One region of the Massilia sp. UYP11 genome, then DNA from elsewhere that is predicted to be linked to it. Evidence: predicted binding sites of a transcription regulator. Region 1 holds the regulator's gene; each other region holds the start of a gene.

The links. Region 1 encodes FNR, which switches genes on or off when oxygen is low (the NO sensors DNR and NnrR bind a similar motif). Its sites were predicted from a motif close to TTGATNNNNATCAA; they were not measured.
Region 2: the regulator FNR is predicted to act here: its motif matches at 5,650-5,663, upstream of ABIB38_RS09720 (KamA family radical SAM protein).
Region 3: the regulator FNR is predicted to act here: its motif matches at 4,126-4,139, upstream of oxc (oxalyl-CoA decarboxylase).

What each region holds. Positions count from the first base shown of each region.
Region 1 covers NZ_JBNDJE010000002.1:610,376-620,948, forward strand. The annotation lists gene ABIB38_RS06180 (formate dehydrogenase subunit gamma) at 1-353, opposite strand, end outside; gene ABIB38_RS06185 (hypothetical protein) at 363-605, opposite strand; gene fdh3B (formate dehydrogenase FDH3 subunit beta) at 602-1,285, opposite strand; gene ABIB38_RS06195 (formate dehydrogenase subunit alpha) at 1,301-4,120, opposite strand; gene ABIB38_RS06200 (formate dehydrogenase) at 4,138-4,353, opposite strand; gene ABIB38_RS06205 (TorD/DmsD family molecular chaperone) at 4,340-5,023, opposite strand; gene fnr (fumarate/nitrate reduction transcriptional regulator Fnr) at 5,222-5,983, shown strand; gene ABIB38_RS06215 (transporter) at 6,089-6,904, opposite strand; gene ABIB38_RS06220 (SDR family oxidoreductase) at 7,005-8,051, opposite strand; gene ABIB38_RS06225 (penicillin-binding protein 1A) at 8,270-10,549, shown strand; gene ABIB38_RS06230 (metallophosphoesterase) at 10,559-10,573, opposite strand, start outside.
Region 2 covers NZ_JBNDJE010000004.1:188,819-199,391, forward strand. The annotation lists gene ctaD (cytochrome c oxidase subunit I) at 1-1,083, shown strand, start outside; gene ABIB38_RS09705 (hypothetical protein) at 1,086-1,412, shown strand; gene ABIB38_RS09710 (PQQ-dependent sugar dehydrogenase) at 1,524-2,840, opposite strand; gene ABIB38_RS09715 (MFS transporter) at 2,896-4,179, opposite strand; gene ABIB38_RS09720 (KamA family radical SAM protein) at 4,179-5,573, opposite strand; gene ABIB38_RS09725 (cache domain-containing protein) at 5,854-6,309, shown strand; gene ABIB38_RS09730 (methyl-accepting chemotaxis protein) at 6,373-8,088, shown strand; gene ABIB38_RS09735 (DNA-3-methyladenine glycosylase) at 8,124-8,693, opposite strand; gene ABIB38_RS09740 (HDOD domain-containing protein) at 8,853-9,710, shown strand; gene ABIB38_RS09745 (tetratricopeptide repeat protein) at 9,799-10,573, shown strand, end outside.
Region 3 covers NZ_JBNDJE010000030.1:14,346-24,918, reverse strand. The annotation lists gene ABIB38_RS22905 (formate dehydrogenase subunit delta) at 1-124, shown strand, start outside; gene ABIB38_RS22900 (PAS domain-containing protein) at 475-903, opposite strand; gene frc (formyl-CoA transferase) at 988-2,238, opposite strand; gene oxc (oxalyl-CoA decarboxylase) at 2,333-4,039, opposite strand; gene ABIB38_RS22885 (Crp/Fnr family transcriptional regulator) at 4,183-4,791, shown strand; gene ABIB38_RS22880 (2-dehydropantoate 2-reductase) at 4,939-5,976, opposite strand; gene ABIB38_RS22875 (fumarylacetoacetate hydrolase family protein) at 5,994-6,761, opposite strand; gene ABIB38_RS22870 (hypothetical protein) at 6,871-7,188, opposite strand; gene ABIB38_RS22865 (LysR family transcriptional regulator) at 7,316-8,299, shown strand; gene ABIB38_RS22860 (hypothetical protein) at 8,475-8,630, shown strand; gene ABIB38_RS22855 (histone deacetylase family protein) at 8,739-9,671, opposite strand; gene ABIB38_RS22850 (2-hydroxy-3-oxopropionate reductase) at 9,703-10,573, opposite strand, start outside.

The DNA.
Region 1 (10,573 bases):
GGCGCCGCCAGCAGGAGGAAGCCGGCGATGCTCGCCAGCGGCCCGTTGCGCAAGTGGCGCCAGGTGTTGCCGCCGCGCTGGACGATGACGTTGCCCTCCGTGCTGCCGTACTGGCCCAGGTAATGGCGGTCCATGTGCACGCGGCCCGATTCGGACTGCAGCAGGCCCGGATCCGGCACCGCCGAATCGGCCTCGATCTGCAGCATGGTCTGCTCTTCGGCATACGCCGGCGTGGCGCGCTCGTTCTTGACGCCGGCCCAGCTGGACGACAAGGCCAGCGCCGCCGCCAGGAACAGCATGGCGCGCAGCGCCAGGAGTGGCGCGGCGCGGGACGCCTTGGTGTTCGCTCGCATGTCGCCTCCTCAGGGGTTGGCCCGGTTGTATTCGTTCTGCTTGCCGTTGCGGTTCTCGATCGTGGCCCACCAGGCCAGCCGGTCGTTGTGGAAGCGGCGCTGGTAGTGGCGATCGTCCTTCTTGCCGGCGTACTCGCCGTGCAGCCACAGCGGGTGCTGGTCCACTTCGAGGCAGCCGGCCAGCAGCACGGCCGGCAGCACGGTCAGCAGGATCGGGACCAGGCGCACCGGGCACGATGTTGAGGGCTTCATGTCGGGAACCTCCGCGGATTGTTCTGCGCATCGCGCAGGTCCTGGTTGACGCGCGGCAAGTTGCCCTCGGCCTTGTACGCGCCGCCGCGTTTCGGCCTGCCGTAGGCGATCTTCCAGCCCCACAGCTGCGGGCCATAGCCGCGCGTCTCGACCCGCTGGCGATAGATGTCGGCGATGATGTCGGCGTCGCCGCCCAGCAGCGCCTTGGTGCCGCACTGCTCGGCGCAGGCCGGCAGCTTGCCTTCGGCGATGCGGTTGCGGCCATATTTCTTGAACTCGGCTTCCGAGGTGTCCGGTTCCGGGCCGCCGGCGCAGAACGTGCATTTGTCCATCTTGCCGCGGTGGTTGAACAGGCCCGACTCGGGAAATTGCGGCGCGCCGAACGGGCAGGCGTAATAGCAGTATCCGCAGCCGATGCACTGGTCCTTGCTGTGCAGGACGATGCCGTCCTCGGTGTGGTAGATGCAGTTGGTGGGGCACACGGCCAGGCACGGTGCGTCGGTGCAATGCATGCAGGCGACCGACACCGAGCGCTCGCCCGGGATGCCGTCGTTGATGGTCACCACGCGGCGCCGGTTGATGCCCCAGGCCAGTTCGTGCTCGTTCTTGCAGGCGGTCACGCAGCCGTTGCAGTCGATGCAGCGCTCGGTGTCGCAGATGAATTTCATTCTTGCTGGCATGTCGGTCTCCTCAGCTCAGGCGCGCACCACGCGGCACAGCGATACCTTGGTTTCCTGCATCATGGTCACGGCGTCATAGCCATAGGTCCAGCCAGTGTTGATGGCCTCGCCGCGCACGATCGGCGCCCCATGTTCGGGATAATGCTGCTCCAGGTCTTCGCCCATCCACCAGCCGCCGAAGTGGAACGGCGCCCATACCAGGCCCACCGGCACGCGCTCGGTGACCATCGCCATCATCTTCATGCGCGCCCCGGTCGGCGTCTCGAGCCACACGTACTCGCCCAGCCTGGCGCCGATCTGGACCGCGTCGCGCGGGTTGATCTCGACGAACATGTGTTGCTGCAGCTCGGCCAGCCAGGGATTGGAACGGGTTTCCTCGCCGCCGCCCTCGTACTCGACCAGGCGGCCCGACGTCATGATCAGCGGGAAGTCTTTCGAAAAGTCGACCGCCTGCACCGATTGATACAGCGTCGGCAGGCGCCAGTGGTTGGCCTTGTCGTCGTAGGTCGGGTACTGCGCCACCAGGTCGCGCCGCGGCGTGGCCAGCGGTTCGCGGTGCACGGGCACCGGATCGGGGAAGTTCCAGACGTTGCAGCGCGCCCGCGCATTGCCGAATGGCGCGCAGCCGTGGGCGATGGCGACCCGGATGATGCCGCCCGACAGGTCGGTCTTCCAGTTCTTGCCATCGGCCATGGCCTGCTCGGCCGGGGTCAGCTCGGCCCACCAGCCCAGTTTTTTCAGGAACACGTGGTCGAACTCCGGGTAGCCGAAGTCCAGCTCGCTGTGCTTGTTGGCCGAGCCGTCGGCCGCCAGCAGGCTCGAGCCGTTATGCTCGACGCCCCAGTTGGCGCGAAACGGCAGGCCGCCCTCGGCCACGCTCTTGCTCAGGTCGTACAAGATCGGCGTGCCGGGGTGCTTCATTTCCGGCGTGCCCCAGCATGGCCAGGGCAGGCCGTAGTAGTCGCCCTTGCACGGGCCGGAATCGGCGCGCAGCGTCGTCGGGTTGAACGTGTGCTTGTTTTCCATGTGCAGCTTGAGCCGCTCGGGCGAGCAGCCCGTGTAGCCGATGGTCCAGCACGAGCGGTTGATCTCGCGCAGGATGTCCTCGATCACCGGCTCGTTGTGCACTACCTTGATGTTCTTGCACAGTTCCTCGGCGAAGCCCAGCTTGCGCGCGAACAGGTACATGATCTCCTGGTCGGTCTTGCATTCGAACAGCGGCTGGATCACGCGCTCGCGCCACTGGATCGAACGGTTCGAGGCGGTGCACGAGCCCTGGGTCTCGAACTGCGACGCCGCCGGCAGCAGGTAGACGCCGTCCGTGCGGCCGTGCATCGCCGCCGTCATGCTCGGATAGGGGTCGATCACGACCATCATGTCGAGCTTCTGCATGGCCGCCTTCATGTCCGGCAGGCGGGTCTGGCTGTTCGGCGCGTGGCCCCAGTACAGCACGGCGCGCAGATTGCTCGGCTGGTCGATGAACTGGTTCTGCTCGTTGACCGCGTCGAACCAGCGCGACACCGTGATTCCGGGCTTTTCCATCAGCTCACGGGAACCGTAGCGCGACTTGATCCATTCGTAGTCGACGCCCCAGACCGCGGCGAAGTGCTTCCAGGCGCCTTCGGCCAGGCCGTAGTAGCCGGGCAGCGAATCGGCATTGGGGCCGACGTCGGTCGCGCCCTGGACGTTGTCGTGGCCGCGGTAGATGTTGGCGCCGCCGCCCGGGATGCCAATATTGCCCAGCACCAGTTGCAGGATCGACAGCGCGCGCACATTGGCGGTGCCGACATGGTGCTGGGTAATGCCCATGCACCAGACCACCGACGAAGGACGGTTGGTGGCCAGCATCTCGGCCGCCATGCGCACGGCCGATTCCGGCACGCCGGTCACGTCCGACACCTTCGCCGGCGGCCACTTCATGACCTCGGCGCGCACGTCCTCCATGCCCCAGGTGCGCTCTTCGATGAACTTCTTGTCTTCCCAGCCGTTATTGAAGATATGCCACAGCATGCCCCACACCAGCGGAATATCGGTGCCGGGCCGCACGCGCACGTAGTGGTCGGCGAACCGCGCGGTGCGGGTAAAGCGCGGATCGATGACGATCATCTTGGCGCCCAGCTCCTTGGCGTGCAGGAAGTGCAGCATCGAGATCGGGTGCGCCTCGGCCGGGTTGGATCCGATGAACAGCACCGCCTTGCTGTAGTGCAGATCGTTGAACGAGTTGGTCATCGCCCCGTAGCCGAAGGTCTGGGCCACGCCCGCGACCGTGGTCGAGTGGCAGATGCGCGCCTGGTGGTCGCAGTTGTTGGTGCCGAAGAACGACACCCATTTGCGCAGCAGGTAGGCCTGCTCGTTGTTGTGCTTGGAGCTGCCGATCACCATCAGCGCATCCGGCCCCGCGTCCTTGCGCAGCTGCAGCAGCTTGTCGCCGATCTCGTCGATCGCCTGGTCCCAGGAGATGCGCTGGTACTTGCCGTTCACCAGCTTCATCGGATAGCGCAGGCGGTGTTCGCCGAAGGCGTGCTCGCGCACCGAGGCGCCCTTGGCGCAGTGGGCGCCCATATTGATGGGCGAATCGAAGGCGGCCTCCTGCCGCACCCAGACGCCGTTGGCGACCACCGCGTCCACCGAGCAGCCGACCGAGCAGTGGCTGCATACGGTGCGCTTGACCTCGGTGGGCACCGGGGTATTCGGCACCGGATCGGCCTGGGCCGCTTCGATCACGTTCAGCGGCAGGTGGCGCGCCAGGGCGCCGGCGCCGGCGGCGACGCCGGCCCCGACCAGGAAGTGGCGCCGCTTCAGGGCGCTGTCGCGCGTAGACTTGACCAGTGACATGGGATACCTCGGCTTGCCTACCAGTAGGCGGCGGTCTCGTAGTAGCGGCGGATGTGCTCCGTCTCGTGGTAGCCGCGCTTGACCCTGGGGTCGGGCGCCGCCGGGGCGGCCTCCAGGGCCGCGCTTGCCGGGGCGGCGGCGGCCACCGCCAGCGCGCCCAGCGGAGCCGCCTTCAGGAAGCAGCGCCGCGCCGGATCGGGCTGGCCCGGCGTCTGTTGGTCATGCTTGCTCATCGGTCTCCCCTTCCACTTCAAAGCTTTCCGCCTCGATTGCCAGGAATGCCTGCGCGAAGCGCGCGACCAGGCGGTAATAGTTGGCGCCGTCGGCAGCGGCGATGTCGTCCAGCGCGCGCATGCACCAGCCGCCGATGTGGGCCTCGAAGAACCGCCGCTGCAGCGCCAGCGGCTGGCGCCGGATGCCGGGGGCGCCGGCGGCCAGCACGCGCATGGTCTCGCACAGCGCGCCAAGGTGGTCCTCGAACTCGCCCCGGCCGCGCATGCGCGCGAGGCCAAGCCGCGCCAGGTCTGCGCGCAGCAGCGCCAGCGGCGTGTCGTTCATGTAGCCGGCCAGGTAGCGCGAGCCATACGGGTCGACCGGCGGCGTGCCGATGCTGACGAAGAGCGCGTTGAATTCAGCGTGGACGGTCTCGGCGTCCATGACGCCGGACGCCAGGGTCAATGGCTCCCACGCGCGTTCCAGCGCCGGATCGCCGCCCTCGGCCAGGATCGGATCGCTGGTGGCGAGCGCGGCGAGCAAGGCGGCGTCGGGCGCCGCGAGGAGCAGGCGCGAGAGCAAGGCGTAGAGGTCGGCCCTGGCCTGGTCTTCGCCGCTGGGCGGTGCGGCCGGCGCGGCAACCGCGAAGAAGGCGGTATCGGCGGACCCGCTCGCACTTGAAGATGACACTGTCGATCACTCCAGTTGTCCAAGTTGTGGACCAAGTGTAGACGCCGATTCATATCGAGCGCGCACAGTTGCGGCCAACGCATTCCGGCAGCGTGCATCACAATTCTTGCAAGAAATTCGACGAGCGGCAGTGCAGGAGGATCAGCCAGGCAAGGCGTCTATAATTCCCGGTGTGCCGAACAACAACGACCATTCCTGATGAGCCAGCCCCTGCCCCGGCAAGCCGAGCCGCACCTGAACCTCCATGCGCTCAAGTCCTGCGCCCAGTGCAGCATGCACCGGTTGTGCCTGCCGATGGGCCTCGACGACGCCGAGATCGATCGCCTGGACCAGATCATCGGCCGGCGCCGCCGGCTCGCGCGCGACGAGCGCCTGTACGGCGTGGGCGAGCCGTTTCGCAACCTGTACGCGGTGCGCTTCGGCCACTTCAAGACCAGCCTGGTGAACGCCGCCGGCGCTGCCCACATCACCGGCTTCCAGATGGCCGGCGAACTGCTGGGCATGGACGCGATCAGCGGCACCCACCACTGCGACGCGGTGGCGCTGGAAGACTCGGAGGTGTGCGAGATTCCATTCACGCGGCTGGAAGACCTGTTCGGCGAGGTGCCGACCCTGCTGCGTCACTTTCACCGCATCATGAGCCAGGAAATCACGCGCGAGCAGAACGTCATGCTCCTGCTCGGGAACATGCGCGCCGAGCAGCGCTTCGCCGTATTCCTGGTGAACCTGTCGGCGCGCTACGCCACCCGCGGCTATGCCGCCGACCGCTTCCAGCTGCGCATGTCGCGCGAAGACATCGGCAACTACCTGGGCCTGACCATCGAGAGCGTCAGCCGCCTGCTGTCGCGCTTTCGGAAGCAGGGCTGGCTCCACGTCGACAGGCGCGAAGTGACGCTGCTCGATCCGGTCAAGCTCAAGGCGCTGGCGGCCGGCACCGACGCCTGCAGCCCGATGGCGTGAAGCCATGACGCCGCGGCTCTCTTGCGAGCTGCACCTGCGCAGTGACGACCGCGTGCGCCGGGGCGATCGGCTGCACCGCGGATGACCGATGCAACCGCTGCGGCCTCAGCGTCGCACCGATAACCCGAACGCCAGGCCCAGATCGGGCGTATGCCGATTCAGCCCATGCACCACCATCGCATCGACCTGGCAATTCCTGTTCAGTCGCCAGCTCACGCCCGCGTCGACCTGCACCCGATCGCAGCCATGCGACGCCGAGGCGATCTGCGGCGCCGCCACTTCAAAAAATCCCTGGACGCGTTCAGTGAATTTCTTGCCCAGCGACGCCGCCAGGATTGCGTAGCGGTAACGCGCGCCGTCATCGTCCACATCGGCGCCGGCGCCCGGCGTCACGGCCAGCGACCAGCCGTTTGGCAGCTCCCATTCCGCTGCCAGCACCATCTGCGGCAGGACACCCTTGGCCCGCAGTGCCGCGCTGCCGGTCGGCAGCGCGATGGCGCCGATCAGCCCCAGCGCAGGACGCACGCCCTCGCCGTCGGCAAAACGCCATTTGAATCCGATCGACGTGGCGTTCCAGCCCGCGCTCGTGGTGCGTGCGCGCGTCGCCGGATCGACGGCGTGCTCGATGCTGCGGCCGTCGGTCTCGACGCGCAGTTCCGTCGTGTCTCCCAGGCCGATACGCAGCAGCGCCGGCGTGCTCAAGGTGCGCACGTGCAGGTCGTCGTTGCGCTGGCGAGCCCAGTCGACGCCGATCTCGAGCTGCAAGCGGCCATGGCCGACCACCTGGCTGGAGTTGGCGACGTCGGGGCGGTCGGGATTGATGGCGTCGCCGTCATCGGCGAGGGCCGCCCCGGCACTGCAAGCCAGCACGAGGAGCGCTGCCTGACGGCGCGGGCGCGTAAGGGATGGTGGAAAAATCATGCGGTCGGATAGGCGAGATTGGACACAGGATGCGAAGGCAGGGCCGGCGCCGTCGCAACCCGGCCATTCTACGCCGTCGGCGCCCGCGCCAGCTACACCGTCAGGGCAGCCATTTTGCAGCGCGCAGCCGCTCGAGGGCGGTGACGATCGTCGCGCCGGGCTCCACCGCTTCGGTAAACCCGGCGCGCCGGATCTTGCCCATGTCCGACACCATGTCGAACTCGGTATTGAACACGAAGTCGCCGAACCACCAGCCGACCTGCTTCTCGAAAGGCATCGACTGCAGGCCGTGGCGCTGCACGATGCGCTCCCACGCCGCCGCCTTGAGCGGCATCTGCCTGGCCAGCGAGAATGGCTGCGTGGGTCCCACTTCCATGTCGAAGGCCGCCGCCACCTGGCGCCACACGCGCTCCCAGCGGAACGGTTCATTGACCAGGTTGAACGCTTCGCCGCGCGCCGCCGGATCGAGCGCCGCCCAGACGCTGGCGCGCGCCATCCAGTCGGCATCGGTGGTCTGGGCCAGCACCCCCGAATACACCTTGTCGGTTCCCGGGAAGCGCAGCGGCGCGCCGGCGTCCTTGCTGAGCGCGGCGAACATGCCCATTACCATCGCGATATTCATCGGATTGCCGGCGATGTCGCCCACCACCACGTCGGGCCGCAGGATCGACCATTCGAGCTCGCCGGCGGCGGCGCGCTCGCGCAGCAGGTCTTCCTGGGCATAATAGAAGTTGGGCGTCATGTGGCGCGGGTCGTCCTCGTAGAACGGCGCCTGCGCGTGGCCCAGGTGCACGCCGTACACCTTGGCCCCTTGATAGTGCACCACGCGCTGCAGCGGGGCGCCGACCGCCTTCAGGCCGTCGAGCAGGTTGCGCAGCATGCCGGCGTTGATCCGCTCCTCGTCGAGCAGGTCGGTCCCGCCCTTGAGCGCGGCGTAGAACACGTGGGTGGTATCGCGCGCCGCTTCCAGGGCGCTGGCGCTGGCCTGGGCGTCGGTCAGGTCGGCCTTGACGGTCTCGACGCCGTCCACGAAGGTGCGCGGCAAGGCCCGCACCTTCCAGTCGGGTCGTCCGTGCAGCTCGCGCACGACCGCATGGCCGATGATGCCGCTGGCGCCGACGACCAGTGCGCTGTATTTGGTGTTCATCCATCTCTCCTGATTAAAATCGACTGGCGCAAGGATACCCGTTCCGTGCGACCCGCGTCGGCCCCTGCCCCGAATGCGCCGCCCACCGACGGCGCTACCAAGGTAGCGCCAGACGCTGCGCTCTGGGGCATGTCGCGCTACCTGGGCCTTTGCGCATGACCCGGGCGGCGCGCGACAGTAAGATCGGCCGCGTTCGACCAACCGTCCACGAAGCCGTCATGAAATCACCCCGCTCCCTCGTCATCCTGTTCTGCTCCCTGCTGCTCGCGACCGCCCCTCGCGTGGCCGGCGCCTCCATCCTGCCGGAGGTCCCCGACATCAAGGCCGTCACCGACTACCGTCCGAAGATCCCGCTGCGCGTGTACACCGCCGACCAGGTCCTGATCGGCGAATTCGGCGCCGAGCGGCGCGAGTTCGTCCCCGTATCCAGGGTGCCGGCGCTGCTCAAGGCGGCCGTGCTGGCGATCGAGGACACCCGTTTCTACGAGCACGGCGGGGTCGACTGGATCCGCGCGCTCGGCGCGGCCAAGGCCAATATCGGCGACTTCGGCAGCCAGGGCGCCTCGACCATCACGATGCAGGTGGCGCGCAACTTCTTCCTGTCGCGCGACAAGACCCTGCCGCGCAAGCTGCGCGAGGTCGCCCTCGCCTACAAGATCGAGCAGGCGCTGTCCAAGGACCAGATCCTCGAGGTCTACCTGAACCAGATCTACCTCGGCCAGCGCGCCTACGGCTTCGCCAGCGCGGCGCGCACGTATTTCGGCAAGCCGCTGCCCGAACTGTCCCTGGCCGAGATCGCGATGCTGGCCGGCCTGCCGCAGAACCCTTCCAGCAGCAACCCGGTATCGAATCCGCAGGCGGCCCGCAAGCGCCAGCAGGTCGTGCTGGGGCGCATGCGCGAACTGGCGCTGATCACCGAACCGCAGTACCGCCACGCCCTGGCCGAGCGCCTGCAGGTGCGCAGCGACGGCGCCACCCTGAATCGGCGCGCGGCCTGGGTCGCCGAGCTCGCGCGCCAGGCCGTCCATGCCCGGTTCGGCCAGGCGGCCTACGAGCGCGGCATCACGGTGACGACCACCATCGTGGCCGCCGAGCAGGATGCGGCCTACGCAGCGGTACGTCGCAACGTGCTCGCCTATGACCGCCGCCACGGCTACCGTGGCCCGGAAGCGCGCATCGCGCTGCCGGCCGGCGCCGGCGAAAGACTGGACGCGATCGCCGCCGCCCTGCAGAAACGCCCCTTTGTCGACGGCTTGAGCGCGGCGGTGGTCGTCGCCGCTTCGCCCAGGCGGGTGCGCGCCCTGCTTGCCAACGGCGAGGCCGTCGAGATCACCGGAGCGGGGCTGGCCTTCGCCGCTGGCGCCCTGTCGGGCAAGGCCAGGCCGGCGACGCGACTGGCGCCCGGCGCCGTCATCCGGCTGGCCAGGCCCGCCGGCGGCGCCCCGTCGATCGCCCAGCTGCCCGAGGTGGCGGCCGCCTTCGTGGCACTCGACACCGACACCGGCGCCTACCGCGCGCTGGTCGGCGGCTTCGATTACTCGGTCCACCAGTTCAACCACGTGACCCAGGCCTGGCGCCAGCCGGGATCGAGCATCAAGCCCTTCGTCTATTCGGCGGGCCTGGAACGCGGCTTCTTCCCGGGCACGCAGATCCTCGACGAACCGCTCGAGCTGAACGCCGGGCAGGCCCATGCCAACTGGTCGCCGCGCAACGACGACAATGTGTTCGAGGGTCCGGTCACGGTGCGCCACGCGCTGTCGCGCTCGCGCAATGTGCCCACCGTGCGGATGCTGCACGCGCTGGACGTCGACTATGCCCGCGCGCACCTGGCGCGCTTCGGCTTCGACGCCGCGCGCCAGCCGCGCAACCTGACGCTTGGCCTCGGCACCGGCGCCGTCACGCCGCTGCAGATGGCCGGCGCCTATGCGGTGCTGGCCAATGGCGGCTACCGGGTGCAGCCGTGGCTGATCGCGCGCATCCAGGATGGCGACGGCAAGGTCCTGTTCGAGCATGCGGCGCCACGGCCGCGCCAGGAAAGCGCCCGGGTGCTGGACGAGCGCAATGCCTTCATCGTCGACAGCATGCTGCGCGACGTCACCCGCGTCGGCACCGCGGCGGCGGCCTCGCGCCAACTGCAAAGGCATGACCTGGCCGGAAAGACCGGCACCACCAGCAACGCGGTCGACGGCTGGTTCGCCGGCTACGGCGGCGGGGTGGCGGCGGTCGCGTGGATGGGCTACGACGAGCCGCGCTCGCTCGGCGGCCGCGAATTCGGCTCGACCCTGGCGCTGCCGATGTGGATCGACTTCATGCGCGTGGCGCTGGCGAAGACAGCGCAGCACGAGCCGCTGCCGCCGCAAGGCGTGGCGCGCGCCGGCGGCGACTGGGTGTATGCCGAGTATGCCGACCATGCGGAACAGGAACGCCCGCCAGAGGCAGGCGACGGATTCGAGGCCCTGATGGGCACCCTCTCGTCGGCCGGCGAGGCGACGCAGTAGCAGGATTGCCTACAGCTCGATCAC
Region 2 (10,573 bases), on a different contig from region 1:
GACTGGCTCAATATGCTCTCGACCGTCGGCGCCTTCATGTTCGCCCTCGGCATCGTGGCCATGATCGTCGACGCCACCCGCACCCTGCGCCGCCCGGCCAAAGAAGTGGGCAATCCATGGAACGCGGCCACGCTCGAATGGCTGCCGTCCGAGGACTACGGCAACCGCAGCATCCCGATCGTCACGTCCGACGACCCGTTGTGGGACCAGCCGACCCTGTCGAAGGAAGTGGCGGAAGGCCGCCATTACCTGCCCAATACCGTCACCGGCCGCCGCGAGACGATCTCCACCAGCCCGGTCGCCGCGAAGCCCAACTACCTGATGATCCTGCCCGGCGACAGCTGGCTGACCGTGATCGGCGCCGCCGGCACGGCCGGCTTCTTCCTGCTGCTGACCGTGAAGGCGGTGGTGCCGGCCTTCATCTGCGGCTTCATCGCGATCGTCTGCATCATCAGCTGGCTGTGGGAATCGGACCGCAGCGTCAACATGACGCATGCGTCGATCGGCGGCGGCATCAAGCTGCCGATCGGCGCGGTCGGCACTGCCTCGCATTCGTGGTGGGGCACCTTCATCATGCTGATCGTGCTCTACGCGATCTTCTGGTCGTTCGCCTACACCTATATCCATACGTCGATGCGGCTCGAGATCTGCCCGCCGCCGGGCGCGTCGTTGCCCGATGGGATGTACACCATCGGCGCCGCCGCCCTGCTGCTGGCGGGGTCCGTCCTGGTCTGGTTCAGCGGCCGCCTGAAGGGCCACGGCATGGCCTGGACCACGCTTGCGGCGCTGGCCTGCACCACGGCCGCCTTCCTGCTCGACGTGCACAGCTGGCGCCTGGTGCACCTGGACTCTACCCGCGACGCGTGGAGCGCCTCGATCTCGATCATGCTCGGCTTCCAGGGCGTGATGGTGTTCGTGCTGCTGCTCGCGGCGCCCTACCTGTGCGTGCGCGCCTGGCGCGGCCTGGTCAAGCCGGAAAACCGCGCCACGCGCGACAACATCGCGCTGATCTGGCATTACGTGACCCTGCAGGGCATCACCGCCATGGTGGTGATCCGCGGCCTGCTGCTGGTGATGGATTGAATATGGACGACCGCTTCTTCCAGCGCGCCACGCGCGCCTCGCTTCCCCTCCTGATCTGGGCCGCGCACTTCGGCTTCAGCTATATCGTGGCCGCGGCCCAGTGCACGCCGGGCGCCTGGCGGCCCGAAGGGCCGAATCCCTGGCTGCTGGGCGGCGCCACGCTGCTGGCGCTGGCCGCCTGCGCATGGAGCGGCGCCGCCGGCGGCAAGCGACTGCGGCAGGGGTCGACCGAATTCGTGGATTACGTGGCCGCGGCCAGCTCCGTGCTGGCGTTCGTGGCAATCGCGTGGACCGGGATTCCAGTCCTGTTAGTGGCGGGTTGTGCGTAGGGTTGGCGGCTACGCCGCCGACGCGGTGATCGATCACGATCCCGGTTTCGCGCCGGGTGATCTTGACGCCAGCTATCACCGCGTCGGCGGCAAAGCCGCCAACCCTACGAATTAACCCGGCTCCGGCACCAGGCGCCAGATCACGTTGCCGACGTCGTCGGCCACCAGCACCGCGCCCTTGCGGTCGACCGCAACGCCCACCGGCCGGCCATGGGCCTCGCCATCCTGATTGACGAAACCGGTCAGCATTTCCACCGGCTTGCCCGCCGGCCGTCCATCCTTGAACGGCACGAACACCACGTTGTAGCCCGAACGCGGCTTGCGGTTCCAGGAGCCGTGGTTGCCGATGATGGCGCCGTTCCTGTACTGCGCCGGCAGCAGCGAGCCTTCGTAGAAGGCCAGGCCCAGCGCCGCCACGTGGGCGCCCAGCGCATAATCCGGCACGATCGCCTTTTCCACCAGGTCGGGACGCGGCGGCTTGACGCGCGTGTCGACGTTCTTGCCGAAGTAGCTGTACGGCCAGCCATAGAAGCCGCCATCCTTCACCGAGGTCAGGTAGTCCGGCACCAGGTCGCTGCCGATCAGGTCGCGCTCGTTCACCACGGTCCACAAGGCGCCGGTCTCGGGATTCCAGGCCATGCCGTTGGGATTACGCAGGCCCGACGCGAACACCCGCGTCTGGCCGCTGGCGACGTCGATCTCCAGGATCGCGGCCCGGTCCTTTTCCTCGTCCATGCCATTCTCGGCGACGTTGCTGTTCGAGCCCGTGGTCGCGTACAGCTTGCTGCCGTCCTTGCTGGCGATGATGTTCTTGGTCCAGTGGTGGTTCAGCGGACCGCCCGGCAGCGGCGCCACCTGCTGCGGTTTATCCAGGATCTCGGTCGCGCCCTCCTGGTACGGAAAGCGCACCACCGCGTCGGTATTGGCCACGTACAGCGTGTCGCCCACCAGCGCCATGCCGAACGGCGAATTCAGGTCTTTCAGGAACACGCGTTTCAGCTCGGCCACGCCGTCGCCGTCGGCGTCGCGCAGCAGGCTGATGCGGTTCGCGCTCGGCACGCCGGCGCCGGCGCGCGCCATCACCTTGCTCGTCACCCAGTTGCCGATGCCGCTCTTGGCGGGACGCTCCGGCGCGTTGGTCTCGGCCACCAGCACGTCGCCATTGGGCAGCACATACACCCAGCGCGGATGGTCGAGCGCCGTGGCGAAGGCGTTGACCGCCAGGCCCGGCGCCGCGACCGGCGCCGTGTTCGCCGGCCAGCTCCTGGCCGGGGCGATGTGGACGGTCGGAACCAGCGTCTTGTTCGGCTCCGTCAGGGTCGGCTGCGACCCCATGTCGGCGCCGGCCGGCAAGGTCGACTTGTCGCCGCAGGCGGCCAGCAGGAGCACGGCGGCGCCGGCGACCATGAACGGCAGTGGTTGATGCATGACTTCCCCCAAAAATAGAATGGGGGAAGTGTATATGACAACGCGACCGTGTATGTCACGGCTGAGAAGTCCCAAGGGCCGTGCGCCGGCGCGCGAAACGCCACAGGCCGGGCAGCTGGATCGCCACCAGCAGGGCAAAAGCGGCGCGGTAGGCTTCGGGCGGCGCGCGGCCGAGCAGGTCGGGCTCCCACAGGCCGATCACCAGCCCGAAGCCGGCCTGCACCAGGAAGGCGCCGATGAAGATCAAGAGGTTCAGGAAAGTCGCGGCGCGTCCCGTCAGTTCGCGCGGCATCGATTGCGCCACGATGGCGTACTCGATGCCGGTGATCGTGCCCACCAGCGTGAACATCACCGACAGCATCGCGAAGCTGGGCCGGTAACCGATGACCATGGCGGCCTGCACCAGCACGAAGAAGGTGATGCCGGCGGCCGCCACGTCGAGCGGCGGCATGCCGCGCCGCCCGGCCCATTCGGTGACCATGCCGACCGCGATCGCGCCGAACACCACCGCCGCCATCCCCAGGTAGAGCAGATAGGCGACCGCGGGCTCGGAATAGCGGCCGACGTCGAGCAGCCAGCGCCCGATCCACAGGCCCTGCACGCCGAAGAACACCGCATGCGGGATCAGCACCAGCGAGGCGACCGCGCGAAAGCTCGGCGCGCGCCAGACTTCGCGCAGGGCCGGCAACAGCGGGCCGCGCTGCGCGACCGCGCCGGTGGCCTTTGGATACAGCAGCGCGATCAGTAGGCCAGTGCAGGCCACCAGCGCCGCCAGCAGGCAGAACAGGCCGCGCCAGTCGGTGTATTCCAGCACGGCGCGCACCGGCATGGTGGCGCTGGCGGCGCCCATGCCGCCGACCGCGATCAGGTAGCCGTGCACCGACGGCAGCCGGTTCGGCGCGATCCAGGTGGAAATCGCCTTGACCGCCGCCATGAAGCAGCCGCCCAGGCCGCAGCCCATGATGGCGCGCGCCGCCAGCAGGCCATAAAAGCCGTCGCAATTCGCGAACAGGAGCGCGCCGCACGAGGCCAGCAGCAGCAGCACCACCTGCACCCGGCGCGGCCCGTAGCGGTCCAGCGCCATCCCCACCGGCAGCTGGACCAGGGCGAAGGCGAAGAAGAAGGCGCTGGTGAGCAGCCCGAGCTGGCCCGGCGTGAGCGCCAGCGCCCCCACCAGGTGCGAGGCCAGCACCGCGTTCACGTTGCGCAGCAGCGAAGACAGGAAGTGCCCCAGCGCGAACGGCAGGAACACGTAGACGAACACCCCCACGCCGGACAGGCGCAGGGGCGCCGCGCAAGCCACGGCGCCCGGCTGCATCATCGGCCCCGCGCCTGGCATCAGGCCGCGTCGGGCTGGGCTTCGCCGCGCTGGCCCATTGGCACCAGCGGGATCACGCGGCCGCCGGGTCCGCGCAGCGGACCGCCGCTTTCCATTTCGAAGAAGAAGCGGTCGCGCCCGAACGCGGGTTTCAAATGATCGAGCCAGGTGGCGTCGGGGTCGAACCTGGCGAAGAACGGGCGGCGCACCCACTCGGGATTGCGCGCCTGCAGGAACTGCAGCGCGAACAGCTTTTCGCCGTTGATGGTCACCACGCCGTCGATCACGACCTTGCCGGGGAAGGCGCTCATCGACGGCCCGCGCACGGTGCGCGACAGGCCCGAGACCATCGAATAGGCCTCCTGGAAGATCTCGTGGGCGCGCGCCAGCGGCAGCGAGAAGTAGTCGCGCGGGCCGGTGTCGCGCTCGACGAACATGTAATAGGGGATGGCGCCCAGGCGCACCCCGGTGGTCCACAGTTCGGCCCAGCTCTTCGGGTCTTCGTTGATGTGGCGGATCAGCGGGCCCTGCATGCGCAGGGTGGCGCCGGTGCCGACGATGCGCTTGACCGCCTGCTGGGCGATCGGCGCGCGCAGCTCGACCGCATGGTTGTAGTGGCCCATGATGGCCAGGTTCTTCCCGCTCGCCACCACCTTCTCGAACAGGCGCATCAGGTCGTCGCTGTCCTTGTCCGACACGAAGCGCTGCGGCCAATAGGCGACCGACTTGGTGCCGATGCGGATGTTCTGGATGTGGGCCAGCTCGGGGGCCAGCAGGGGTTCGAGGAACTCGCCGAGCGAGCGCGTATTCATGATCATCGGGTCGCCGCCGGTGATCAGGACGTCGGTCACGTCCGGATGCATCTTGAGGTAGCTCACCAGCTCGCCGCACTCGCGCGCGTCGAACTTCATCTCGTCCATGCCGACGAACTGCGGCCAGCGGAAGCAGAAGGTGCAGTAGGCGTGGCAGGTCTGGCCGGCGCTGGGGAAGAACAGCACGGTTTCCTTGTACTTGTGCTGCAGGCCCTTGAGCGGCGCGTCGTTCACGCGCGGGACGTTGTGCGTCATCTGGCCGGCCGGGTGCGGATTCATGCGCATGCGGATGTCGTGCACCAGGCGCGCGATCGCGGCGTCGTCCTTCTTGTACAGCACCAGATCGCGCAACTGCTCGTATTCGTGGGCCGGCAGCATGTCGCGGTGCGGGAAAGTCAGGCGGTAGATCGGATCGTCGGGCACGCGCTTCCAGTCGATCAGCTCATCCATCACATAGGCATTGGTGCGAAACGGCAGCACGTGCGATACCACCTGCACGGCTTCCTGCAGCTCGGGCGTGAGCCATTCCCATTGGCGCGCTGTAACGATGGACTGGCGAGTATATGGTTTGAACTTGGAAGGCGTCGATGCAGTCGTGGTCACGAGAATTCTCCAGTGAGATGACAGGCGGCAAGTTGCCGGTAAGCACTCATCTTAGGGAGCCTGTATGCAACTGGAATTGCCTTCCATCAACGTCATCGCTTCTCCGGCTCGCTTTAAAACAAACCTGTGATGTAGTCCGGCGAAGTGACGCAAGGACACAACGCGATGGGCTCGCGACCTCTGTCGTTGTGCGAACGCAATCCGGCGCCGTCGCGGCTCGGTACATTAGTCGTGCACTTGAGAAATATCCTACTGAACACACCCGAAAGGAAAGCCACCCATGAAGATGTTCGCTACCGCCGCCGCCCTCTGCCTGGGACTGGCCGCTCCCACCGCCTTTGCCAACGAACCGACCGAAAAGGACGCCATCGCGATGGCCGAGCGCGGCGCCGCTGTCATCAAGGCCAAGGGCAAGGCCGAGATGATGAGGCTCATCAACGCCAAGGATCCGAGCTTCGTCCAGGGCTCGCTGTATGTCGACCTGCGCGACGTCAAGACCGGCATCGTGCTGGCCCACCCGTACAACCCGTCGATCGTCGGCAAGGATCTGACCGACGTGCCGGATGCGAACGGAAAAAAATACCGGCGCGAGATCATCGAGCTGGCCGCCGCCAAGGGCAAGGGCTGGGTCGATTACCAGTACAAGAATCCGAGCACCGGCAAGATCGAGCCCAAGACCACGTATATCCTGCTGGTCGACGACGTGGTGCTCGAAGCCGGCATCTATAAGAAATAATTGCGGTTCGCGTCGCGTGGACGGCGCCGCCGTCCACGCTGCGCGCCTCTAGGAGTGACTCCCATGCTGAACAAACTGCGGATCGGCCAGAAACTGTTGCTGGCCCCGGGCCTCGTGCTCGTCCTGCTGACCCTGCTTTCGGCGGCCGCCTACTACGGCATGGTGCGCCAGAACGCGTCGCTCGAACACATGGTGCAGGTGCGCGCCGCGCGCCTGCAGGCGGTGGCCGACGTGGCCGGCGAGGCGCGCTTCGCGCATGCCAACGCCTACCAGTTCCTGGCCTGGGTCAATGGCAGCTTCGCCCAGAACCGGTTGGCCGCCCTGTCCGCCGATATCGGGCGCAGGCACGCCGCCATCGGCGAACAGCTGGACAAGTTCGCGCAGGCCGCCGAACAGCACGAGCGCGCGCCGATCGAGGCTTCGCAGGCGGCGCTGGCGCGCTACCGCAAGGCAGTCGGCGAGACGATCGAAATGGCGTCGGTCGACCAGTCGATCGCCACCAATTCGATGCAGAAGGCCGAGCAGCAGTTCGTCGCCCTCGACGCCGAACTGACGCGCCTGGCCCAGCTCGAGAAGAAGATGAGCGAGGCCGCCCACGCCGCCGCCAAGGCCGAGTTCCGCAGCCTGGGCTTGAGCATGGCCGGCCTGGTGCTGCTGTCGATCGGGCTGTCGCTGGCGGTGACGATGCTGGTGCGGCGCTCGATGCTGGGCGGGATCAATGCGATCGCGCGCACGGTCGGCGAACTGGCCGAGGGCCGGCTCGACGCGCCGCCCTTGCACGCGAAAGGCCGCGACGAGATCGACGACACCGCGCGCGCGCTGGACCACACCATCGCGCGCCTGAACGCCGCCCTGCACAGCGTGATGAACGCGGTGCGTTCGATCGACACGGCGTCGCAGGAAATCGCCAGCGGCAACCTCGACCTGTCGACCCGCACCGAGATGCAGGCCGGCTCGCTCGAGCAGACCGCCAGCACCATGGAAACCCTGACCACGGCGGTCAAGGACAATGCCAGCAATGCGCGCCAGGCGTCGGAGCTGGCGGCCGAAGCGGCGCAACTGGCATCGCGCGGTGGCCAGGCGGTGCAGCAGGCGGTGACGACGATGGAATCGATCCAGGCCAGCTCGCGCAAGATCGTCGAGATCATCGGCGTCATCGACGGCATCTCGTTCCAGACCAATATCCTGGCCCTGAACGCGGCGGTGGAAGCGGCGCGCGCCGGCGAACAGGGACGCGGCTTCGCGGTGGTGGCCTCCGAGGTGCGCACCCTGGCCCAGCGCTCGGCGGCGGCGGCCAAGGAGATCAAGGGCCTGATCGCCGATTCGGTGAACATCATCGAGCGCGGCAACGCCTCGGTCAGCGAGGCCGGCGCCAGCATGGGCGACATCGTGTCCTCGGTGCGCCAGGTGAACGACATCATCGGCCGCATCAGCATCGCCAGCACCGAGCAGGCCGACGGCATCGCCGAGGTCAATCGCGCGGTCGGGCAGATGGATGGCATGACGCAGCAGAACGCGGCCCTGGTCGAACAGGCCGCGGCGGCGGCCGAAAGCCTGCACGAGCAGACCGTGAACCTGGCCAAGGCGGTGGCGATCTTCCGCATTGCGCCAGACCTGGACGCCGACGCGGCGGGCGTCGAAACGCAACAGGAGACGATCGCGGAAGACGCGCCGGAATCGGGCTTCCAGGGCGTGGGCGAGCGGCGCGCCTCGGGCAGCGCGATGCGCGGCGGCCCGATGCGCGCCCTGCCCGCGGCGCCCGCGCGGCGGCGCGCCTGACGCGCGACCCGGCGCGGCCATTCCGCGCGCCGCGGCTAGCGGAACGGCCGGCTGACGAAACGCGAGCCGGCCAGCCCAAACCGCCAGGGCACGTCGACCGCCTTCGAGATGCCGATGCGCGGGCCGGCCACGAGCGGCAGGCTTGGTGCGGCCGGCAGCAGTTCGAATGGTTGCTGCGCCAACGCCATGCCGTCGTGCGCACGGTTCACGCCCAGCGCCTGGCACAGCTTGCCCGGCCCGGAACACAGCGAACGTGCGTCCAGCGCATCGCGCCGCGCGCGCATGCGATCCAGTCCCGCCACCGGTTCCAGCGCCCGGATCAGGACGCCGGCGCCGTGTCCAGGCTCCTGGCACACGAAGTTCAGGCACCAGTGGATGCCGTACGATCTGTAAACATAGGCATGCGCGGGCGGGCCGAACATCGACGCGTTGCGCTCGGTCGGCCCGGAATACGCGTGCGAGGCCGGGTCTTCGTGGTCATAGGCTTCCGTCTCGACGATCCGGCCGCCGACGCCGTCGACCAGCACCGTGACGCCGATCAGCTGCTGCGCCACGAGGTGCGCCGGCTTTGAGAAATCGATTCCTGCAATGGTTGAGATAGCCATGCGAAGATTCTAGCGTGGGACAGCATGACCCGCCGTTTTGGTGAAATTGATACAAGAACAGAGCAATGAAGGCATTGCCTTGCTGCAATAACTAAATGAGTCGGGTATAGTGACAGCGTCCTCCGTATTTCCGCGAAGCCTATCCGCGCCTCCACTTCCATGAACACCGTCGTCGAGCCCATTCCGCAGATCGACCAGGTCGATGCCCTGATCAAGTCGATCCGCATCCCGCCTCGGCCCAGCCTGCTCGCCGACCTGCAGCGCGAACTGACGGCGGAAGATCCTTCGCTGGATGCCATCGGCACGATCGTGGCGAGCGACGTCGGCATGTCCGGCGCCCTCCTGAAACTTGCCAATTCGTCGATCTATGGCGGCCGGCGCAAGGCCAAGTCGGTCGAGCAGGCCATCCTGTTCCTCGGCATTAACCAGGTGGCGGCGCTGATGACCGGCCTGCTGGCGCGCCGCGCGATTCCGGCCAACAGCGCGGCCCTGGCCAGCTTCTGGGACATCTCGACGCGCCGCGCGCAGGCGATGGTGTTCCTGTCGCGCCGCCTGCGCATGGGCGAGGCGGACGTGGCCCACACCTTCGGCCTGTTCTGCGATACCGGCGTGCCGCTATTGATGGAGCGCTTCAAGGATTACAACGTCACCTATGGCGCGGCCTCGCTCGAAGCGGTTCGTCCCTTCACCGCGCTCGAAGTAGAACGCCACGACACCAGCCACGCCGCCGTCGGCTGCCTGCTGGCGCGGAACTGGGGGCTGTCGGACCACGTGTCGTGGGCCATCCTGCACCACCACGATTACGCCGTGATCGACGACGCGTCGACGGCCTCGCCGGTGCGCTCGCTGGTGGCGCTGTCGCTGCTGGCCGAGAACGCGATCTGCCGCTACCAGGGCCACGCCGAATCGACCGAGTGGAACAAGGGCGGCGCCGCGGCCTGCGCCTACCTGGGCTTGTCGAGCGAGGAAACCGCCGAGATCCTCGACGAACTGCTGGAAGCCTTCCACGAAGACTGAAGCCTTTCACGAGGATTGAAGCCTTTTGACTTCTGCCTGACGCAAGCGGATACTGGAAAGTCACTACCCGCGCGTACAGGGAGGAGACATGAAGCGCCTCGTGACCGGACTGCTGTCGCTGTCCCTGCTGCTGGGCGGCTGCGCCAGCACCTCTCCCTCCCCTTCTTCCGTTCCGCCATCGGCGCTGTTCGCCGACGAGCGCTTCGCGCCGCCGTCCGAAGCGGTCGGCGCGCAGGACCTGTTCGCACTGAGCCCCGCGATGCGCGACTACCTGCACAGCGCCGCCTTCACCCAGCGCCTGCACGCCAAGGGCATGCGCCATGGCCTGGTGGACGCGCTGTACAGCAAGACCGACCTGAAGCTCGAATACGAGTCGCGCATCACGCGCACCGCCAGCGAAACCTACGAAGCGCGCATGGGCAACTGCCTGTCGCTGGTCATCATGACGGCCGCCTTCGCGAAGGAACTCGGGATGCCGGTGCGTTTCCAGAGCGTGGAGGTGGCCGACAGCTGGAGCCGCACCGCCGGCATCTACCTGTCGAGCGCCCACATCAACATCGGCCTGGGACAGCACGCGTCCGACGTCCTGCGCGGCCATGACCCCGACCGGGTGCTGGTGGTGGACTTCATCCCGCGCGAGCAAGCCGCGAGCCTGCGCACCCGCGAGCTGGACGAACAGGACGTCGTCGCCCTGTACCTGAACAACCGCGCCGCCGAAGCGCTGATACAGGGCCGCATCATCGATGCCTACTGGTGGGCGCGCGCGGCGGTGGCGGCGCGTCCCGGAACGGCGAGCACCCTCAATACCCTGGCCGTGATCTACCACCGTCACGGCGAGCTGGCGCTGGCCGAGCGCGCCTTCC
Region 3 (10,573 bases), on a different contig from region 1:
CCGGCTGTTCCTGCACATCGACGAGACGCAGGGCGAAGGACTCAACCCGTTCGTGATCGAAGCCTTGCTGGAGCACCGGCGCGACCACATGCCGCCGCCGCCGCCGGGTGGCGACGCAGGTTGATTGCCAAAGTCATTCCGGCAACCTGAACACGTCATTCCCGCGGCGTGGATATGTCATTCCCGCGGCCTGGATGCGTCATTCCCGCGCAGGCGGGAATCCAAGCCCGTTATGCAGCCACTCCGTTAGAGCGCAGCGGCAACGCGTAAAACCTGGATTCCCGCCTTCGCGGGAATGACGTGCTTGGGTCGCGGAATGACGTGCTCGGGTCGCGGGAATGACGTGCTCGAGCCGTGGAATGACGTGCCCGGGCCCTGGAATGACGTGCCGGGGCCGCGGAATGACGTGCCGGGGCCGCGGAATGACGTGCCGGGGCCGCAGGACCAACATGAAGCGCACTTCCAGGCGCACGCTCAAGCCTGCGTTGTCTCGAGCTGGGCCAGGCGCGCGCGCAGCTTGCGTTCTTCTCCCCAGCGTTCGGTCTCGTCGCGCACCACGGCGACGATCGCCGACACTTCCCCGTCCGGCCCGTGCAGCAGCGCCACCGTGAAGGCGATCGACAAGGGTTTGTCGTCCTTGTGCACGGCCGGCACCCGCAGCACGTCGGCGCCATAGCGCGTCTCGCCGGTGGCCATGGTCTTGTGATAACCGTCCCAGTGCCGCTGGCGCTGGCGCTGGGGCACGATCAGGTCCAGCGACTTCCCGATGGCCTCGCTTTCGGTGAAGCCGAAAATGCGCGTGGCGGCGGCGTTCCAGAACGTGATGTCGCCTTGTGCATCGCAAACGATGACGCCGTCGCCCAGTGCCTGCAGCAGTTGTTGGAAATCGATATCAGCCTGCATGGTATCTCCCCCATGAAAAAAAAGGTGCGCGCGGCAGACCGCCGACGCGCACCGAAGTTTCGTTTTATCCAGCCAGTTCCGCGCTCACACCACCTGCTTTTCGTGCAGCGCCGCGATCTCGTTGCTGCTGTATCCCAGGCTTTCCAGCACTTCGTCGGTGTGTTCGCCCAGCAGCGGCGAGCCCTTGATCTCGACCTTCATGTCCGAGAACTTGATCGGGCTGCCCACGGTCAGGTACTTGCCCCGTTCCTTGTGCTCGACCTCGGCGATCGTGCCGCTGGCGCGCAGCGATGGATCGGCGGCGATTTCCTTCATCGACAGCACCGGCGAGCACGGGATGTCGTACTTGCGCAGGATGTCGACCGCCTCGAATTTGGTCTTGTCCTTCAGCCACTCCTCGATCGTCCCGAAGATGTCGAAGATCTTGTCCTGGCGCGCGAGGGCGGTCATGTACGCGGGGTCGTCGATCCACTCTTCCTTGCCGATCGCCTTGCAGATCGGCGCCCAGGCATGGCCCTGGATGGTGAAGTAGATATAGGCGTTGGGGTCGGTCTCCCAGCCCTTGCACTTGAGCACCCAGCCCGGCTGGCCGCCGCCGCCGGCATTGCCGCCGCGCGGCACGACATCCGAGAACTTGCCGTGCGGATACTGCGGATATTCTTCGAGGTAGCCGACCCGGTCCAGGCGCTGCTGGTCGCGCAGCTTGACGCGGCACAGGTTGAGCACGCTGTCCTGCATCGACACCGCCACTTTCTGGCCCTTGCCCGTGGTGTCGCGCGCACGCAGGGCGGTCAGGATGCCGATCGCCAGGTGCATGCCGGTATTGCTGTCGCCCAGGGCGGCGGCGCTGACGGTTGGCGGGCCGTCGTCGAAACCGGTGGTCGAGGCCGCGCCGCCGGCGCACTGTGCCACGTTTTCATAGACCTTCAGGTCTTCGTAGTGGTGACCGTCGCTGAAGCCCTTGACCGACGCCACGATCATGCCCGGGTTCAATTCCTTGATGTGCTCCCAGGTAAAGCCCATGCGATCGAGCGCGCCCGGGCCGAAGTTCTCCACCAGCACGTCCGACTCCTTGATCAGCTTGGTCAGGATTTCCTTTCCTTCTGGCTTCTTGGTGTCGAGCGTCAGCGAACGCTTGTTACTGTTGAGCATGGTGAAATACAGGGCGTCGACGCCGGGGATGTCGCGCAACTGCGAACGCGTGACGTCGCCCGCGCCGGGACGCTCGACCTTGATCACGTCGGCGCCGAACCACGCCAGCAGCTGGGTGCAGGCAGGGCCGGCCTGGACGTGGGTGAAGTCGATGATCTTGATGCCTTCGAGTGGTTTGCTCATGATGTCAGTCTCCTTTATGCAGTCGATATTGCGGAAACCACCGGCGGCCTCATGGGCGCCGGCGGTCGTGCCTGTCGCTGTGTCGCGCGTGATGTCACTTTTTCGCGTTGCTTTGCGGATTCAGATTGGTCAGGCGGCCGCTTTCGGTGCCGGCCGACTCGTCGATCACGGCATTGATCAGGGCCGGCTTGCCGGCCGCGATCGCCTCGCTCAGCGCCCGGGTCAGCTCTTCCGGCGTGGTGGCGTGGTAGCCGATGCCGCCGAAGGCCTCGATCATCTTGTCGTAGCGGGCGTTCTTGACGAACACGGTCGGGGCGACGTCCTTGCCGCCGGTCGGGTTGACGTCGGTGCCGCGGTAGACGCCGTTGTTGTTGAAGATGATGGTCGTCACCGGCAGCTCGTAGCGGCAGATCGTCTCGAGTTCCATGCCGCTGAAACCGAAGGCGCTGTCGCCTTCGATCGCGACCACCGGCTTGCCGCTGACGACGGCCGCGCCGATCGCATAGCCCATGCCGATCCCCATGATGCCCCAGGTGCCGGAGTCGAAACGCTTGCGCGGCTGGTACTGGTCGACGATGCTGCGCGCATAGTCCAGGGTGTTGGCGCCCTCGTTCACCAGGTTGATGTCCGGATGCTGCTTGAGGACGTCGCGGATCGCGCGCAGGGCGGTATGGAAGTTCATCGGCGCCGCATCGCGATTGAGCAGTGCCGCCATCTTGGCCATGTTCTGCTCCTTGCGCTCGGCGATCGGGTCGAGCCATTCGGCATCCGGCTTCGCGATGCCGGCGCCGTCCAGCCCGTCGAGCAGGGCCGCCACGCACGAGCCGATATCGCCGATCACGGGCGCGGCGATCGCCACGTTGCTGTCGATTTCGGTGGGCGAGATATCGATCTGGACGAACTGCTTGGGTTTGCCCCAGGTCTTGCCCTTGCCATGCGACAACAGCCAGTTGAGCCGCGCGCCGATCAGCACCACCACGTCGGCCTCGGCCAGCACGTAGGAGCGGGCCGCGGAGGCCGACTGCGGATGCGTATCGGGCAACAGGCCCTTGGCCATCGACATCGGCAGGTAGGGAATGCCGGTGCGCTCGACCAGCGCGCGGATGTCCGCATCGGCCTGCGCGTAGGCGGCGCCCTTGCCGAGCAGGATCAGCGGCTTCTTCGCGCCCTTGAGCAGGTCGAGCGCGCGCTGCACCGCGTCCGGCGCCGGGATCTGGCGCGGCACCGGGTCGACCACCTTGATCAGCGAACGCTTGGCGTGGCCTGCCTCGATCGTCTGCGCCAGCAGCTGGGCCGGCAGGTCGAGATAGACGCCGCCCGGGCGGCCCGAGACGGCGGCGCGAATCGCCCGCGCGACGCCGACGCCGATGTCCTCGGCCTTGTTGATGCGGTAGGACGCCTTGGCGTAGGGCTTGGCCGCGTTCAGCTGGTCCATTTCTTCATAGTCGCCCTGCTGCAGGTCGACGATCTCGCGTTCGCTCGATCCTGAAATCAGGATCATCGGGAAGCAGTTGGTGGTGGCGTTGGCCAGCGCCGTCAGGCCGTTGAGGAAGCCCGGCGCCGAGACCGTCAAGCAAATACCCGGCTTTTGCGTCATGTAGCCGGCGATTGCCGCGGCATTGCCGGCGTTCTGTTCATGACGAAAGCCGATGAAACGCATCCCCTCGGCCTGCGCCAGGCGCGCCAGGTCGGTAATCGGAATGCCGACCAGGCCGAAGATCGTATCGATGTCGTTGTGTTTCAGGGCATCGATTACCAGGTGGAAGCCGTCGGTCACGTCTACCGATACGTGGTTAGTCATTGCTGTCTCCAGTTATTGTCGATCCGGGCAGAACGCGGTGTGTATCGCCCGCAAACCATCATATCCAGCACGTCTGATTTGTCTCATTGACCATGGTCAATTTTGGCCGCATCATGTGAGAATCACGAAAATCGACCGCGTTCATGACGACTATTGCAAATCACTCGGAACGAAACATCATTCGTCTGCAGTTAAAGCAGAATGTAGTGCTCAAGGAACTGCGCGACAGTGAAATGGCGGCGCTCGAGCCGTACCTGACGATCGAGAACCACCAGAAAGGCGACTTGCTGCTGAACCAGGGTGTGCACGAGATGTCGCAGTACTTCATCCTGGACGGCATCCTCAAGCGCCAGGTCTCCAACCAGGAAGCCAAGGAAATGATCCTGCGCTTTTCGGCGGAACGCGACATCGAAACCAGCTACGCCGCCTGGTGCCTCAAGACGCCGACGCCTTTTTCCATCGCCTGCGTCACCAAGGTGCGGGTGGCGCGCATGCCGCTGCCCCAATGGGTCGATTACCTGGCAAGCCACCGCACCGTGAAGCAGGCCTTCGAATACGAGGTCATGAACCTGATGAGCGCCATCATGGCGCACACCATCACGCTGCACCTGCTCGACGCGCCGGGCCGGGTCCACCGCTTCATGCGCAAGCACCCCGACCTGTTCGAACGGCTGCCGAAGAAAGAACTGGCGGCGTACCTGAACCTGTCGCCGGAAACGCTGAGCCGCCTGAAGAATCGGGGAAAGATCTGAAGGTCGAGCAAAGCTGTTTGCTTCGTTTGCTCGAAAACGTCGCCCCCGCCCTCGCCGGGCGCCTTGGCGGGGGCCCAAGCGCTGCATGCGTTACCGAGACGCTTGCAAACTTGGGCCCCCGCCTCCGCGGGGGCGACGTGCATGCGGCTAAACTGTCGATACCGGCGTTACCGGCGTCACCGCCCTCTGCAGCTTTACCCCGCCGCCCTCTTCGGTCATGGTCTGCTCCAGCAGCTTGACGAGCGCATACGCCGAATCGATATGCGGCGTGGGTGTGCCGGTCATGCGCGCCAGTTCGATCACCGACCCGACCAGCGCATCGATCTCGGGTCCCCGGCCCGCCTCCACGTCCTGCAGCATCGAGGTCTTGTGCTTGCCGATCTGCGCGGCCCCCTCGATACGGCGGTCCAGCGGCACGCGGAAGGTGATGCCCAGCTTGGTGGCGACCGCTTCCGCCTCGCGCATCATTTCCGCCGCCAGCTCGCGCGTGAGCGGGTACTGGCAGATGTCGACCAGGGTCGAATGAGCCAGCGCGCTGATCGGATTGAAGCAGACGTTGCCCCACAGCTTGAGCCAGATCTCGGCGCGGATATTGTCGAGCACCGGCGACTTGAAGCCGGCGTTCTGGAAGCAGGCCGACACCGCAGTCACCCGCTCGCTCGCCGTGCCGTCCAGTTCCCCCAGCGGGAAGCGCGCGCCTTCGATGTGCCGGATGACGCCCGGCGCCACCAGTTCGGCGGCCGGATAGACCACGCAGCCGAGCACCCGCTCCGGGGGAATCCGGCGCGCCAGTTCGCCGCCGGCGTCGACGCTGTGCACGGTGCGCCCGTCGAACTCGCCGCCATGGCGGTGGAAATACCAGAAAGGTATGCCGTTCTGCATCGTCACCACCACGGTGCGCGGCCCGAACAGCTTGCCGATCTGGGCCGATACGCCATCGACCTGGTGCGCCTTGAGGGCCAGGATCACCAGGTCCTGCTCGCCGGCCGCGTCATAGTCGTCCGTCGCCCGCACCTCCGAGGCCACCTTCTCCTCGCCATCCATCTCGATGAGCTTGATGCCGTTGGCGCGAATCGCCGCCAGATTGGCTCCCCGCACGATGAACGTCACCTCTTCGCCCGCCAGCGCCAGCCTCGCGCCGACCAGGCCGCCAATTGCTCCCGCTCCAATCACTGCGATCTTCATGACCCACCCCTTGTCGTTTACTCGAACCGATTGATGAGCTTTCCGATGCCGTCGATCTCTACCTCGATCGTGCTGCCCGGGCGCATCGAGCCGACGCCGACCGACGTCCCGCACAGCAGGAGGTCGCCTGGCTCCAGTGTCATGTCCTGCGAGATCCGGCTGACCAGCTCGGCCACCGAAAACACCATGTCGTTGATCGGGTAATCCTGGCGCACCTCGCCGTTCAGGGTCGTGCGCACGACCAGCATGGCCGGGTTGAGCCCGGTGGCGATGACCGGGCCGAACGGGCAAAAGGTGTCGAAGCCCTTGGCGCGCACCCACTGCGGAAAGGTCGGGTCGCGCGCGATGATCTCGCCCACGGTGACGTCGTTGGCGCAGGTATAGCCGAACACGTAGTCGGCAGCGTCCTCGACCGGGACCGCGCTGCAGCGGCGGCCGATCACGATCGCCAGTTCGCCCTCGAACGCCACCTTGCCCTCGCACCGCGGCTTGCGGATCGTGCCGCCCGGCGCCAGGTAGGACGTCGGCGGCTTCATCAGGTAGAGCGGCTCGTCCGGGGGCTCCAGGCCCAGCTTCTGGCCGAGTGCATGAAAGTTGTTCCACATCGCCAGCACCTTGCCAGGCACGCTCGGTGTGAGCACCTCGACCTCGTCCAGGTTCACCGACAGGTCGGTGCGCTGCGGGCTGTCGAACATATCGCCCTTGAAGATCCGTATCTTGTCGCCCTCGATCGTGCCGAAACGTACGGTGTCGAGGTGTTGAAAGCGTATCCAGTGTCGGATCATATGATGTCTCTCGTACGTCGGGTCGGTGGATGGCTGATTGTGGAAGAACCGATTCCGTATATCCTTGACCACGGTTAAGATTCGAAAATCTCAGCAGGCCCGCTCGGGCCTAGGCGCCGATCTGGCGCTGCTGCAACGCGGACCAGTCGATGAAAGCCCTGGGATTGCAGCCGGCGGCGCTCAGCTGCGCCTGGCAGCGTTCCTTGGCGGCCAGGATCGCCTCGACCAGGAAGTCGGCGTCGTGCGCGCTCAGGAGGTGCGGTTGATGCCGCGCCAGGTAATTGCGCAGGCCCGTGCGGTCGTCGGCGCCGGCGACCGCGCTCGCATAGAGTCCGGTGTCCCAGACCCAGCTCAGTCCCAGTTCATGAAAGGCCGCGTTGTAAGCGTTGCATTCGGCATCGATGTCGCTGCTGCAGATCGTCGTCATGGCACTCTCCTTTGGTGGTTGCGGTCGAGCTGTGTTGAAACCATCGTAGTCCAACAAAATGATGAGTAATAGTGAAAGTTTTTAGGGATAATCATTAACGACTGCTTATACCTGGATGGGGGCACCGATGAAGAACGCGACACTGCGACAACTGAAGGTCTTCGAGACGGTCGCGCGCCGCCTCAGCTTTTCGCGCGCCGCCGAGGAGCTGCACCTGACTCAGCCCGCCGTATCGACCCAGGTCCGCACGCTCGAGGGCCACGTCGGCATGCCCTTGTTCGAACAGCTGGGAAAGAAGATCTACCTGACCCAGGCGGGCGAAGAGCTGCTGCACTTCTGCCGCGCCATCATCCAGCAGTTCGATGAGGCCGAAGATGCGATGGCACAACTCAAGGGAATCGCCGGCGGCAAGCTGAACGTGGCGGTGATCAGTGCCGGCGACTACTTCTTTCCACAGCTGATGGTCGCGTTCGCGCGCCAGCATCCGGGCGTGCAACTGAACCTGACGGTGCACAACCGCGAAGAGCTGCTGGACAAGCTGGCGGCGAATCGCACCGACCTGGCCGTGATGGTGCGCCCCCCCGCCGAACTCGACACGCAGAACGATGCGTTCGCCCCCCACCCCTACGTCATCGTGGCCGCGCCCGACCATCCGCTGGCGGCAGCCGCACCGGGGCGCATCCCGATGAGCGACCTGGTCCGTCACCCGTTCGTGATTCGCGAACCGGGCTCCGATACCTGGTTCTCGATGCAGGACGCCTTCGGCCCGCACCTGGCCGAACTGACCGTCGCGATGGAAATCAAAAGCACTGAGACGATCAAGCAGGCGGTAATCGCCGGCATCGGACTGGGCTTCCTGTCGTTTCACACGATCGGCCGCGAACTCGCGGCGCGCAGCCTGGTGGTGCTGGAGGTCGAGGGGTTTCCCTTGATGCTCAACTGGTACGTGGTGCACCGCCGCGAAAAGCGGCTGCCACCGGTGGCGCGGGCGTTTCGCCAGTTCCTGCTCGATGAAGGGGAGACCCGGATCGCCGCGCTGATTCCCTCGCCCATGCCGGACACGCCGGCCAGTCCGGATGCTGACCGGCAAGGCGTTGACAGGAGCTTGTAGCTGCGCAGCCACACAGGATGACCGGCCGCGCCAACGTCAGATCTCACAAAAATGCCGGTTTTTAGTAGGAAACATTCATGAACAGCATAACTGGTATCAGAACTCGAAATTGGAAGCACGATTGAGTAATCCCTATATTTACTGCATCGCACAAACCAACTTTCAGGAGCCAGTCATGATCAACGCACCAGCCCACACCACGTTCGCAGCCCCGTCGCACTCGCTGCTGTCGCTCATCGTCGCTTTCCTCACGCTCAACCTGCGCGAGAAGCTCGAGCCAGGCTACACCGGCCAGGATTCGGACCCGGCATACTACAATTGCGGCCTGTAATTTAGGGTCCACCACGCGACGACACGGCGCGCGCGCCCCCTGGGGCAGCGCGAACCGGGTTTGTCGTGGCCGCGCGGGGCTTTCGCCCCCGCGCCAATCAGCATTCGATCAGTGCCCCATCAGCGCACGCACATGCGCCGCGCTGCCGCCCAGCAGCCCCTCGACGCTGTAGCCGCCTTCCAGGATCGACACGATCCGTCCCTCGCACGCCTCCCCTGCAATTGCCATCACCTCGCGCGTGATCCAGGCGAAATCCTCGTCTTCCAGGGCCATACTGGCCAGCGGGTCGCAGCGGTGCGCGTCAAAACCGGCCGACACCACGATCAGCTCGGGCGCGAAGCGCCGCAAGGCGGGCAGCAGCTCGCGCGCCACGGCGGACCGGAACAGCGTCGAGCCGCAGCCCGGCGGCAACGGCAGGTTCACGATATTGCCGCTTGCCCCCGACTCGTGCGCCGCGCCGGTTCCCGGGTACAGCGGCGACTGGTGGCTCGAGGCGAAGAACAGTTGTGGCCGGTGAAAGCATGCGGCCTGGGTTCCATTGCCGTGGTGAACGTCGAAATCGACCACGGCCACGCGCTGCAGGCCGTGCGTCTCGAGCGCGTGAACGGCGGCAATGGCGGCCTGGTTGAAGATGCAGAAGCCCATCGCCCGGTCCGGCTCGGCATGGTGGCCGCACGGCCGGGTCGCGCAGAACGCGTTGGCGGCTTCGCCCGCCATCACCGCATCGACCCCGGCGCAGGCGGCGCCGACGCAGCGCATCACCGCCTCCCAGGTGCCGGGCGACATCAGGGTGTCGCCGCCGTCCAGCGCCACCAGGCCGCGGCCCGGCGCCGCGGCGGCGATCGCGTCGACGTACTCGGCGTGGTGCACCAGCAACACCTGCTCGCGCGTGCCGAGCGGCGCTTCGCGCCAGGTCAGCTGCGAAAATTCCGGCTGGCGCAGCGCCTTCATGACCGACTGCAGGCGCTGCGGCGCTTCGGGATGGCCCGGCCCGGGCTCGTGCGCCAGGCAGGCCGGATGATGAAATACCCAGGTATCCATATGCTGTCTCCGATGGCGGCAGGCAGCCGCGTCAATCTGCGGCGATGGCGTGGTTCGACATCCGCTCGATCGCCTGGCACAGCGCCGAATGATCGAGTTGGGCCATGCCGTGGGCGGCGCAGGAATTCATCAGCTCCTGCGCGGTGGCGGTATTCGGCAGCGCGAGACCGAGGCTCTTGGCCCCCTGCAGCGCCAGGTTCAGGTCCTTCTGGTGCAGCTCGATGCGGAAGCCCGGCGCGAAGGTGCGCTTGACCATCCGCTCGCCGTGCACTTCCAGGATGCGCGAGGCGGCGAAGCCGCCCATCAGCGCCTGCCTGACCCGGGCCGGGTCGGCGCCCGCCTTCGAGGCGAACAGCAGCGCCTCCGCCACGGCCTGGATGTTCAGCGCGACGATGATCTGGTTGGCCACCTTGGTGGTCTGGCCATCGCCGTTGCCGCCGACCAGGGTGATGTTCTTCCCCATCAGCTCGAACAGCGACCTGGCGCGGTCGAACGCCTCTTGCGCGCCGCCCACCATGATGGTCAGGGTGGCGGCGCGCGCCCCCACCTCGCCGCCCGACACCGGCGCGTCGAGGTAGTCGCACTGGCGCTTGTTGATCTTCTTGGCGAACTCCTTGGTGGCCATCGGCGAGATCGAACTCATGTCGATCACGATCTTGCCCGGCGTGAGGCCCGCGGCCACGCCGTCGGCGCCGAACAGCACTTCTTCGACGTGCGGGGTATCGGGCACCATCACGATGATGATGTCGGCGCGCTTGGCCACCTCGGTGGCGTTGGTGCAGACGGTGGCGCCGCCCTCGATCAGCCCCAGCGGCGGATTTTTCAGGTCGTGCAGGAACAGCTTGCAGCCGCCCTCCTGCAGCTTGCCGGCCATGGGGCCGCCCATGATGCCAAGGCCGATG